DNA from 3 places in the Shewanella sp. SG44-6 genome. Region 1 is predicted to be linked to each of the others. Evidence: predicted binding sites of a transcription regulator. Region 1 holds the regulator's gene; each other region holds the start of a gene.

The links. Region 1 encodes sigma-54, which starts transcription at its own class of promoters, with help from an activator protein. Its sites were predicted from a motif close to GTTGGCACGNNNNTNGNNT; they were not measured.
Region 2: H5185_RS18600 (flagellar assembly protein FlgT) is a predicted target of sigma-54. The motif match lies at 2,169-2,187, and genes of this name have one in related genera.
Region 3: flgB (flagellar basal body rod protein FlgB) is a predicted target of sigma-54. The motif match lies at 2,139-2,157, and genes of this name have one in related genera.

Annotation. Positions count from the first base shown of each region.
Region 1 covers NZ_JACJER010000136.1:3,775-7,954, forward strand. The annotation lists gene rapZ (RNase adapter RapZ) at 1-491, opposite strand, end outside; gene ptsN (PTS IIA-like nitrogen regulatory protein PtsN) at 488-931, opposite strand; gene hpf (ribosome hibernation promoting factor) at 934-1,221, opposite strand; gene H5185_RS18425 (RNA polymerase factor sigma-54) at 1,246-2,730, opposite strand; gene lptB (LPS export ABC transporter ATP-binding protein) at 2,874-3,605, opposite strand; gene lptA (lipopolysaccharide transport periplasmic protein LptA) at 3,602-4,180, opposite strand, start outside; gene lptC (LPS export ABC transporter periplasmic protein LptC) at 4,170-4,180, opposite strand, start outside.
Region 2 covers NZ_JACJER010000139.1:5,173-9,352, forward strand. The annotation lists gene H5185_RS18585 (DUF6268 family outer membrane beta-barrel protein) at 1-714, shown strand, start outside; gene H5185_RS18590 (LPP20 family lipoprotein) at 837-1,283, opposite strand; gene H5185_RS18595 (FlgO family outer membrane protein) at 1,280-1,990, opposite strand; gene H5185_RS18600 (flagellar assembly protein FlgT) at 2,259-3,467, shown strand; tRNA gene H5185_RS18605 (tRNA-Arg) at 3,537-3,612, shown strand; gene H5185_RS18610 (DUF2947 domain-containing protein) at 3,830-4,180, shown strand, end outside.
Region 3 covers NZ_JACJER010000114.1:535-4,714, forward strand. The annotation lists gene H5185_RS17035 (chemotaxis protein CheV) at 236-1,156, shown strand; gene H5185_RS17040 (protein-glutamate O-methyltransferase CheR) at 1,222-2,055, shown strand; gene flgB (flagellar basal body rod protein FlgB) at 2,191-2,589, shown strand; gene flgC (flagellar basal body rod protein FlgC) at 2,592-3,008, shown strand; gene flgD (flagellar hook assembly protein FlgD) at 3,032-3,817, shown strand; gene flgE (flagellar hook protein FlgE) at 3,878-4,180, shown strand, end outside.

The sequences.
Region 1 (4,180 bases):
AAGTTAATCACTAACTCTTTATCGACACTACCTAACAAGATTTGCCTGACTTGGTCGCTTAATTCGTAAATATTCAGGGCAGAGGTGTCAATATAATGATCAACAATTTTTGCGATAGGCTCAAGTAAACGGCCTTCTAATATGATCGCTTCTTGCAGTGAAATATGATTTTTAGATAACGGGTGTAATCGACGCGTTTCGCTATAGCGTTTGAGTAGCACTTTATCATTAGAATTCAAAAAGAAGCTAATAATTTCAGTGTCATGTTCAAGTAAGGCAAGTTGATCTTGAAGGACTTTACCTTGCTCGGCAATGTTGCGTACATCAACACTAATTGCCACTAGATCGTTATTACCTTTGAGCTGAGCCAGTAATGTGCCAATCAGTGGTAAAGGCAAATTATCAACACAATAATACCCTAGATCTTCTAATACTCTTAGAGCAACAGATTTTCCTGAGCCTGAACGTCCCGATACTATGACAAGTTTCATGCAGTAATAACCCGATAAAGTTCTGTTGAGTCGTGAGTTTTACGAAGCTGTTTCAATATTTGCTTATCGCTTAATTTTTGAGCCACGCTTGATAGCGTGCTTAAATGCTGTTGGCACTGATCTGCAGGTACTAACAAAGCAAATAAAATATCCACGGGCTGTTTATCGATTGCATCAAAGGCAATGGCTTCTTCACATTTAATAAATATTGCGATCGGATGTTCTATGGTCGTTAATCTACCATGAGGTATCGCAATGCCATTTCCTATACCTGTGCTACCCATTTTCTCTCTCGCTAATAGGCTTTCAAAAACCTCTTGCGAAGATAGGGGTGGGTACTGGGCAGCGACTAAATTGCTGATGAGTTCCAGTACTTTTTTCTTACTGCCCGGTGTGGCACAGGTAGTGCATTCCGGCTGCAGAATGGTACAAAGTTCCATCGTTAGTGTTTTGTATACTTCTCTTTGTGTTTAATTACCTGACGGTCGAGTTTATCGATCAGGGCGTCTATTGCAGCATACATATCAGTGCTTTCTGACATGGCAAAAATCTCTGCACCATTAAGGTTGATTTTAGCTTCTGCTTTTTGTTGTAATTTTTCTACATTGAGCACAACGTGTACATTATTGATCTGATCGAAGTGTCGTTCAAGCTTTGAAAATTTACCTTGAACGTATTCACGTAAAGATTCGGTAATGTCGATATTTCTACCTGTCATATTGATAAGCATAAAAATCCTCCGTTGCCTTGTAGGTTATAAACTCTTACGTTGGTTTGAGGGCGGAATGAGCATCGCTTCGCGGTATTTTGCAATCGTACGACGCGCAACGTTGATCCCCTGATCTGCCAGCAGTTGGGCCATTTTACTGTCACTTAATGGCTTTTGCTGGTTTTCTGCTGCAACCAGTTTTTTGATAAAAGCACGAATAGCGGTAGATGAGCATTCTCCGCCATCGTCGGTGCTGACATGGCTAGAGAAAAAGTACTTTAATTCAAATAGCCCACGTGGTGTGTGCATATATTTTTGAGTGGTAACCCGTGAAATAGTTGATTCATGCATTTCTACTGCTTCAGCAATATCATTGAGCACCATAGGTTTCATGGCTTCTTCACCATATTCAAAGAAACCTTGCTGAAATTGCACAATACAATTGGCGACTTTCAATAAGGTCTCATTGCGGCTTTCGATACTCTTGATGAACCATTTAGCTTCTTGTAAATGACCGCGAATAAATTGGCTATCGGCAGAGTTTTTACTGCTTCTAGCCATGGCTGCATATTGTTGATTAACGCCAATTTTAGGCATATTGTCTGGGTTTAACTCTACAACCCAACGGCCATTCTTCTTTAGTACGGTTACATCAGGAATAACATATTCGTCATCAATAGCGGTGACTAACAAGCCCGGGCGAGGGTTAAGTGACTGGATTAAGGTGATTGCGTCACGCAACTCGTTTTCTTTGAGCTTGGTTTTGCGCATCAATAATCTAAAATCGCGCCCAGCAATTAAATCTAAATAGTCTTTAATGAGCAGACGGGCATTGTCTATATGTGGGGTTGTGTCGGCATATTGGGCTAATTGAATGAATAAACATTCGCTTAAATCTCGTGCGGCAACACCAACGGGATCAAAGTGTTGAATACGTTTTAATACCGCTTCAACTTCATCTAGTTCAACACTTTCATCACCCATGGCTTCGAGAATATCTTCAGTGCTTTGGGTTAAATAGCCGCGTTCATCAATGGCATCAATGATCGCGGTAGCAATTGCTCGATCAGTGTCAGAAAATGGCGTGAGATTTTTTTGCCACTCTAAATGCTCATATAAGCCTTCAGTCGTTTCACCTTGGAATGGCATATCATCATCGCGCATGCTAGCGCTGCCTGAACCTGACATTGGTGAGGCGGTGTACACTTCATCCCATGTGGTATCCATAGCTAAATCGTCCATGGTTTCTTTGGTCATGGATTCTGCTGTGTCGACTGTTGAGGTGTCTTTTTCTATATTGACCACGCTGTTGTCACTAAAGTCGGTGTCCGATTGGTCGCGACTTTCTTTTACTGAGTCTTTTGCTTGAGAAAACTCATCTTCTATTTCAAGCAATGGGTTTGAGTCCAATGCTTGTTGGATTTCTTGCTGTAGCTCCAATGACGATAATTGCAGTAAGCGGATCGCTTGCTGCAATTGAGGGGTCATGGTTAAGTGTTGACCCATTTTGAGTTGGAGTGACGCTTTCATTTACCGCTTATCCCTAGATGATTTCCATAAAAATGACAATCTCGAAAACTGTAATCGATTGTCACATACATCAATGACATTTAACGCTATTTAGATATCGTTCAATGAAATGAGTTAGATAGACTAAAAGGCCAGTAAAGTAACTATAGCTTGAATTGTTCACCTAAGTACACAGCCCGAACTTGTTGATTACTCAATATCTCATCAGGTGTGCCTTCGGCAATTAAATTGCCCTGGCTGACAATATAAGCTCGCTCACAGACGTCTAAGGTTTCACGTACGTTATGATCGGTAATTAATACCCCTAAGCCGCGGTTTTTAAGCTGTTGAATGATTTTTTTTATGTCGATGACAGAAATAGGGTCAACCCCCGCAAAAGGCTCATCGAGCAAAATAAATTTAGGATTAGCGGCCAGCGCGCGCGCTATCTCTACTCGACGACGTTCCCCACCAGACAACGACATGCCTTGGCTGTCGCGAATATGGGTGATATGGAATTCTTCTAGTAAATGCTCTACTTGCTCAATCCGTTGGTCGGTAGTGAGCTCTTTGCGAGTCTGCAACACGGCCATAATATTGTCGTATACGGTCAGTTTGCGAAAAATACTGGCTTCTTGCGGCAAGTAACCAATCCCTTTGCGAGCTCTAAGATGCATTGGGTCGGCGGTTAAGTCGTCATCATCAATTAAGATCCGACCTTTATCGCTTTGCACTAAGCCGACAACCATATAAAACGTGGTTGTTTTACCTGCACCATTGGGGCCTAAAAGACCAACAATTTGGCCTGTTTTAACGGTTAAACTCACATCTTTAACAACCTGACGAGTTTTATAGCTTTTAGCTAAATTTTCAGCCGTTAGGGTTATTTGGGTCATGGTTTGATCTGCTTTTTAACAGGAATTTCAGGGAGCTTTTGCTTTGGTGCAGTCTCGTCTTGGAAATTCTCAGGTTGAATAATAGTAATAACGCGATCTTTCCCTGTACCAGTACTTTCAGCAATCAGCTCTTGAGCGTTAATGTTGTACTTAATACGGTTACCGGTTACTTGGCTACCAGATTGATCCAGTTTGGCATTACCTGTCAATGTCAGTGTAGTGGTAGCAAGATCATAGCTTATTTCGTTGGCACTGGCGGTACCAATTTGACCGTCGTCTAACTCTTGTGAAAACGTTGCAGGGTTGCCTATAGCGATGAGTTTTTTACTGGTGCTGTTTTCGGGAGTAAACGCCCGTAACTCATCAGCATTAATGTTAATAGTGCCTTGGGTAACGGTAACAGGACCATTAAAAACAATTTGATTATTTTTAATGTCAGCAGACTGGCTTACTGAGGCAATTTTCAACTCTTGTTGAAGATCACCTTGTTTCGCTATGGTAGGTAAACTCAGCAGGCAAAATATGCTGCCAAATAACATAACATTGGCGTGAGTGTTGAGGCGATTAATGTGGCT
Region 2 (4,180 bases), on a different contig from region 1:
AGTTTTTCGGCAAACATGCCACTTAATCGTCAGTGGTCTATAGGGGCAAACTTAGGCTACGATAATCTCGATTATGACTGGGATATTAACCAAAACAGCCTGTTACGCAGCAATACTCAACCTTGGTCAACCATCCATCAGTACAGTGCTGGTTTATCACTATCGTATCGCTTAGATAATCATTGGATGTTTCTCATCGCACCCAAATTACAGTATGCCTATGCTGATACGGCATCATCTTCAAATGCACAAAGTTATGGTGTCGTCGCCTCGGGGATGTACCGCTTTGATTCGGGTAATATGCTTGGTTTCGGTGTGGCATATTTAAATGATATTTCAGAAGTGCGCACCTTGCCTTATTTAGCCGTACGTTGGCAGATAAGCGATAAGTGGGTACTTGCTAACCCGTTCCAAGCTGGTTTTAGTGGCCCGGCAGGATTAGAGTTAAGTTATCAATATAATCGTGACTGGGATTTTGGCGTGGGCAGCTCCATGCGAACAGAGCGTTTTTTAATTGCTGACGATGACAAAACCATTGAAGTTGAAGAATGGGTAGGCTTTGCTCGCGCAGGTTGGCAAGCAACGACTAACGTTAGCCTTAATGCTTATGCTGGTTACTATTTTGGCGGTGAAATGCAGTTAAGTTATCCCGATGTCACTGAAGACATGGAAAACCAAGCCGCATTCGGTTTAGTGTTTAAACTGAACTTTTAACGATTAGTGGTAAACCATACAATAAAAAATGCCGCTGATATCAGCGGCATTGTTGTAAAAGTTAATCTAGCGACTCAGCATTTATCTAATAAAATCGTCTTAACTACTAATGCAAATCGGCCCTAGAAGTAAGTCACTTCTTTTACCCGCTTAGGGCGATTTTGTTGTTCGTATAACTGCCATACTTGTTTAAAATCAAGTGCTAACTCAGTGACATAAAACTCACCGGCTGGGTAGGTTTTTACCACTTTAGCCCCGCGAATAATGCCACTCACGCTAGACTTAACGTTGTCGTCAGTTAATAACCACTCACTCACGTCGCTGTTTGCGGTAATCTTTTGGCCATACACTTGCTCTGCTAACTCACGATATGCAGCAATTTTTGATGCTTGCATTGCCATTAAAATACGATGCGATGGTTCTTTGCTTGGCTGAGTCGCTAAGGGTGCATAACCAATTGCGGTTAGGGTAGGGAACGAGGCTGGAGCTTCGGTTTCCCACTGGACATATTTATCCTTGCTTACACAGCCAGTTAACAGTACCAACACAATTAACATTAACGACTTCATAGCTTATCTCCTAATACGGTATAACGACTGTCGCCCATATTTTCGTGGCGATACAGTAAACCATTACGCGATTCAATCATTTCAGACGGTTGTAAATAACCCGATAAGCTCGACGCCGCCACAAATGATTGCACCGCAGAAACCACTCTATTATTGGTCACATTCACTATTCGGCCGTTAAAGACGATTCCTTCAGGTGTTAAGGTCATGGTTGATACCAAAACGTGCGCTACCGGTAAATCGGAACGCAGCAGCTCCCAATTTCGGCTCAACATAAATTCACCTTGCTCTGTTGCACGTAAATTGGTTGCGACGTTTAAATCAACCAAATTAAACTCATGGGCATGGAATGCAGCAAGCAATCCTTGCTGTAATTGAAGGCCTAACTCATTGGATGTATTTAAATTGTTGGCCATTACCGGCGTAGAAATGAGCAGTGGTTCATCAGGGCGAAGGGCATCATTTTGCAATACTAATTCGTTGACTAACTTTTCTGCCCACACATTGACCTGGCCCTTAGGCGATATTCCAACAGCTTGTATATCATAAGCTAACTTGTGGTGATAAACCTGATCTTCATCGACCACTTTGACAAATTTACCGTTATTACTAAAGGCAAGATTATTGGCAGCATTAGGCATTTGGGTGCATGCAACTAACGTCAATGACGCCAGTATGACCGTGGGGACAACAAGCCTATTAATCATAATAATTCCTCTTACAAAAATGCCGCAAATCTTGGTATAAATGAGTCATTTTATCGCCTTATTTATCGGTAACTAAGGTCAATTTTTTACTCTTTAATATTCGTTCCTTTATATCGGCAAATGCGTTAGAAGCTTTACTATAATTACCCTAAATCTAAAAAAAACTAGTAAAACGGTTATAGGCACAATTTTTGCTTTGTAAAATATAGAGTAAGCTTAATTCATTTTATTAAGCCAAATAGACGTTTTTTTGACATTAGGACATCGTATGCTGATCCGACACAGCCCTACTAACCGAGCTAATCCCTTTAGTCATCTTGCTGTCATAGCCATATTATGTGCAAGTGGCTTGCTAGTGACAATGTCTGCATTTGCTGAACAAATTGAAGTGACTGGCAAAGCCAAAATTGTTAATGGCGATATTGATAAAGCTCGCGAAGACGCTATCAGCCAAGCATTAAATTATGCCAGTTTAAAAGCAGGAGTTAACTTTTCTAGCGAACAACAAGTTAACCAAGGACGGCTTACTCAAGATACTTTTCAAATGCAGCGTATGGGCTCGGCCAATAATGTTGAATTAATGAGTGAAATGATCAGCGAGCATACTATTACTGTCATTTTACAGCTTGAGCTTAGCGAACAAGAGTCCGATGCCCAATGTAAAAGTCAATCACTCAAAGCTGCGATTATGTTGCCTCAAGCTTATTTACAAGAACGCGAACAATTACGCTATGGTCAATTAGCCCATTTTGAAGAGCGCATCACCGAACAATTAGGCAAAGCGATTAACGCGCAATCGCGTTACAGTTTTGCCAGGCTACATGCAGATGAGAAAATTGATAATACCAATCAATTGGTCAATTTTAGAGGTAACCGCATACCCAGTTGGTTAGGTGAACTCACCGATAGCCAATATTTGCTGCAGCCCGAAATTATTGATATTTCAACTGAACCAGTACAAAGCAGTTATTTGGGCTTTGTAGAAGATGATCCACTGAGGCAATTTATCCTTAAATTAACCCTTTATCATGGCATTAGCGGTGAAGTGGTCTGGTCGGAATCATTTGCGACATCAGCCCCTTGGGAATTTGAACGACAAGAAATAGTGTCACCAGCTAATCAACGCTTTTGGCGATCATCTTATGGCCAGGCGATCAGTGATATTTTACAACAAAGCGTTATGTCGTTAGATAAGCAACTCAATTGCCGACCATTACTAGGCCAAATTGTGGCAAGAGATGGTGATCGCATTATCATCAATTTAGGCCGTAAAAATGGCGTTAAAATGGGTGATAAGTTCCAAATCGTCCTGCAGAAAAACATCCCCGACAGATTCAACTCTATGCGCGCTATCGCGACTAAAAGTCGGGCGAATGTGGTTATCGAACAAGTGACCGAAGACAGTTCAACGGCAATCTTTGACGGTATCGACAGTGCTTATAATATTCAAGTGAATGACATTGCGATTAAGAACTAGTTGGTTATTAATCAAGCAATTAAATTTAAAAGGTTTAATTCGATTATAAACTCAGTATAATCACTGGGTCTCTCTATAGCTCAACAGGATAGAGCAGCCGCCTCCTAAGCGGCCGATCGGGGTTCGAGTCCCTGTGGGGAGACCATATAAACTACTCCTATGCTCATTCTCTGTCTTTTCTCATCATCTGATTTATTTCATTGTCCCTTACCAGAATTAAGATATTTACTCGTATCAATATTTTTAACTACAGCATTAATCTTTTTAACAAATCATCTCATCATTTGTGTTTATCACTATCGCAGTCTGATCGGCTTTAGCGCTATAATTGTGCTTCATTTTTTATTGCTAGGAGCAGTTGTTTGTCACATTCATATATTCCGTTTGATCTTTATAAGCGTAAGTGGATTTTTAACCATAAAGATTTGCCTGTATCAGATGATGATAAGGCTTTGATTAAACCACTGACCGATAAAAGTGCCATGGAAGTGTGGGATAAGTGGATAAGCAATAAGAGCAGTCGGGCGGAATTATTTGAGAAAGGCGATTGGCCAATAAAGCAAGACGCTTGGACGGCAACAGAACATTGGCAATCGGCGTGGGACTCTCTGGACAACGCTATGCCTGAAGCTGTTAGTACACATATTCAATGGCCTGATGATGTGGTGGTGTATTTTTGTTATGAAAAGTACCAAATCATTGAAACGCGTTGG
Region 3 (4,180 bases), on a different contig from region 1:
ACCGTGTGTGAGTTAATTAATACAAATTAAAGCAAGTTGTATGCCCACTTTTTTAATTTAATGAATAGATAAGTATTCGCTGGGTTGTTGATGGTTTACACTCAAGGTTGGTAGGTCTTTAGCGATAAATGAGCTAGACGTAATGAGCTAACGTATTGTGTTGAACCTGGGTTTACTATAATTTTAATGAACAATTTTTATCCTTTTGGGTGACAGTTAACTACAAGGTCGTGTTATGTCGAGCATTTTAGATTCAGTCAATAAACGTACTCAGCTTGTCGGGCAAAACAGACTCGAGTTACTATTATTTAGGCTTAACGGCCGCCAACGGTTTGGGATTAACGTGTTCAAAGTGAAAGAGGTTTTACAATGCCCACCACTGACAACCTTACCGAAATTAAATCGTTATGTTAAAGGTGTTGCTCATATTCGTGGCGCAACGATTTCTGTTATCGATTTAAGTGCTGCAACGGGTGGTCGTCCACTGACATCAACTGAAAATTGCTTTATTATCATTTCCGAATACAACCGAAGCATTCAAGGCTTTTTAGTGAGTTCTGTTGAACGTATTATCAACATGAATTGGGAGGCAATTATGCCGCCTCCACAAGGTTCTGGTCGTTCTTCCTATTTAACCGCAGTGACAGAGATAGAAGGCGAGTTGGTTGAGATTTTGGATGTTGAAAAAATTCTTGATGAAATTTCACCGGTTAAGACTTCGATTAGTCAAGAACTCAACGAAACTTTAACGATTGATAGGGAACAGCATTATCATATTATGGTTATTGATGATTCTGCAGTGGCACGTAAACAGATTATTCGTTCGTTAGAGTCTTTAAATCTGCAAATCGATACTGCCAAAGATGGTAGAGAAGCGTTAGAGATGTTGAAAAATATTGCCAAAGAAATGGATGATGTATCAGTGGAAATTCCGTTGATTATTTCTGATATTGAAATGCCTGAAATGGATGGCTACACTCTAACAGCAGAAATTCGTGATAATCCAAAGTTAAAGAATATAAAAGTCGTACTGCACACATCGTTAAGTGGTGTGTTTAACCAAGCGATGGTACAAAAAGTTGGGGCTAACGATTTTATTGCTAAGTTTAACCCCGATGAATTAGCCGCAGCGGTTAACAAACATTTGAGTTTATAATTGTTTAGAATTGAATAATATTGAACGTTCGGTCGGCTCATCGGCAAACATATTAGGAAGATAATGTGACAGATAAATCACTTGCTGAAGCAGAGTACAATCAATTTAGGCTGTTTTTAGAGCAGCATAGCGGTATTGTGTTAGGTGAGAACAAACAGTATTTAGTTCGTAGCCGCTTAGCGCCACTGATGGGAAAGCATAATTTGCCTTCTCTATCTGAGGTGGTTAAAAAGTCGATGAAACCGATAGAGCGTCAATTACGCGCTGAAGTGATAGATGCGATGACTACTAACGAAACCTTATGGTTTCGAGACCGTTATCCATTTGAGTTGCTGAGTAATTCTTTGTTGCCTGAATACAGCAAGTTGGGCCGACCATTAAAAATATGGTCTGCTGCTTGCTCATCTGGGCAAGAACCTTACTCTTTAGCTATGACAGTGTTGGAATATCAACAGCGTAAACCCGGTGCTTTGCCTGGGGGCGTGACAATTCAGGCAACAGATTTATCACCTTCTATGTTAGAGCGTTGTAAGAATGCTGAATATGATGGTTTAGCTCTGGCTCGTGGTTTGTCTGAAGAGCGTAAACGTCAGTTTTTTGATGCTTTACCGTCTGGCAATATGAAAGTGAAAGATAACGTAAAACGTTTAGTGAACTTCAGAGCACACAATCTACTTGAAAGTTATAGCTTATTAGGCAAGTTCGATATCATTTTTTGCCGTAATGTATTGATTTATTTTGCGCCAGAGGCAAAGGCTACCATTTTGCGGCAATTTGCTGCCGCACTTAATCCTAAAGGTATCTTATTCTTAGGTGCGTCAGAATCTCTTGCGGGGTTAACCGAAGAGTTTAATATGGTTCGCTGTAATCCCGGTATCTATTACCAGAAAAAAACCTAGCTAAAACAGTTGATTAGATTCACCCCATGCCGACGATCGTCGGCATGTTAGTTTTTTTATTTTATTCTCCCATTATAAAAATTGTTGGCATAACCTTTGCTTTATATCTATCAGTTAGCTGATGGAGGCAATTTTATGGCGATTAATTTCGATAATGCATTAGGTGTTCACCAATATTCTTTGGGCGTACGAGCTCAAAGAGCTGAAGTGATTTCAAGTAACATCGCCAATGCCAATACTCCTCATTATAAAGCTCGAGATGTTAATTTTGCTTCTGCTATGCAAGCAGCAAGCTCACATCAGAAGGGTTTGAGCATGAGTCAAACCACAGAAAAACATTTCGATTTAACAGCGTTAAGTCAACAACATGTCCAATATCGTGTTCCAAATCAAGCCGATACAGGTGACGGTAATACTGTTGATACGCAGAAAGAACAATCAGCATTTATGCAAAATGCGCTCGAATATCAAATGTCATTAGGCTTCCTTGAAGGTAAGTTTAATGGCATGCGTAAAGCTTTGCGAGGTGATTAATCATGAGTTTATTTAATATTTTCAATGTGTCTGGATCAGGTATGTCTGCGCAGTCAGTGCGTTTGAATACCACTGCCAGTAATATTGCCAATGCGGATTCTGTATCAAGCAGTGTTGATAAAACTTATCGAGCACGTCATCCCATTTTTGAGGCTGAAATGCTTAAAGCTAATAGCCAGCAAAATAGTTCGCCGGGTGTTAACGTCAAAGGCATTGTTGAAAGTGATAAACCATTAATAAAAGAATACTCGCCAGATCATCCGATGGCTGATGGTGATGGTTTTATTTATAAACCGAATGTCAATGTGATGGAAGAAATGGCCGATATGATTTCTGCATCACGCTCTTATCAAATGAACGTTCAGGTGGCTGATGCAACTAAGTCTATGTTGCAACAGACGTTAAGGATGGGTAAATAGTATGATTATTCAAGGAGGTAACAATGAGCCTCGTTAATTCTTACAGTCAGTCTTTACCGCAACAATCCAGTAGCACATCAAATACAAGTGCTACCACGAAAAGTTCTGTACAGACAAATACAACCAGCACTACTACTGGGAACCCTTTCCTTGACGGAATTCGATTACCTGAAGAAAGTGCGATCCCTGAATCAAAAGATCAGATGTTAAAGCAAGAAGATTTTTTTGCTTTACTCAGTCAACAGTTGTCTATGCAAGATCCTTTTAAACCGGTTGATAATGATCAAATGATTGCCCAAATGGCATCGTTTTCGACGGTTGACGGTATTTCAAATCTGAATGATGAGATCCTTAACCTCAATACGGTAATGAGTTCTAGCCAAGCGTTACAAGCATCAGGCTTGGTGGGTCGAAAAGTGCTTATCCCTTCTGATACCGGGGCAATTTCTACTGAAAGCCCTGAGATTAAAGGTGTGATCAGTACGCCATCTGCAATTGAAACGATTACGGTGAAAATTGAAGATGAGTCGGGTCAGCTGATCAAGAGCTTTAATGTTGATGGCAGTAAAGGCGGCAATGTTGATGTGACATGGGATGGCTTAGGTAAGGATGGCCAACCCGTTAAAGCGGGTAATTACTCGATAAAAGCCAGTGGTAAAGTTGATGGAACGTCGGAAGATTTAGCGGTATCAACTTATGCACATGTGACAAGTGTGTCACTGGGCACTGCAGCGACTGGGGCCATTTTGAATTTGCGTGGAGTAGGCGGAATTAAGTTATCTGACGTACTCGCAGTATCTGAAACATAGTAAGGCCTGTATTGAATTATTGGCTTTATTGATAAATGAATTAATTGTGAGAGGTGAACTATGTCATTTAACATTGCACTGAGTGGTATTGCTGCCGCGCAAAAAGACTTAAATACAACGGCGAATAATATCGCTAACGTGAATACTATTGGTTTCAAAGAATCACGAGCTGAGTTTGCTGATGTGTACGCAAATTCTATTTTTTCGAACAGTAAAACCGCTGTCGGTGGTGGAGCAACCACCACTCAAGTGGCACAGCAATTTCACCAAGGTAGTTTGCAATTTACCAGTAATTCACTGGATATGGCGATCAGTGGCGGTGGTTTCTTTGTTACGTCGTCTGAGTTAGGGTCGCAAGATCAG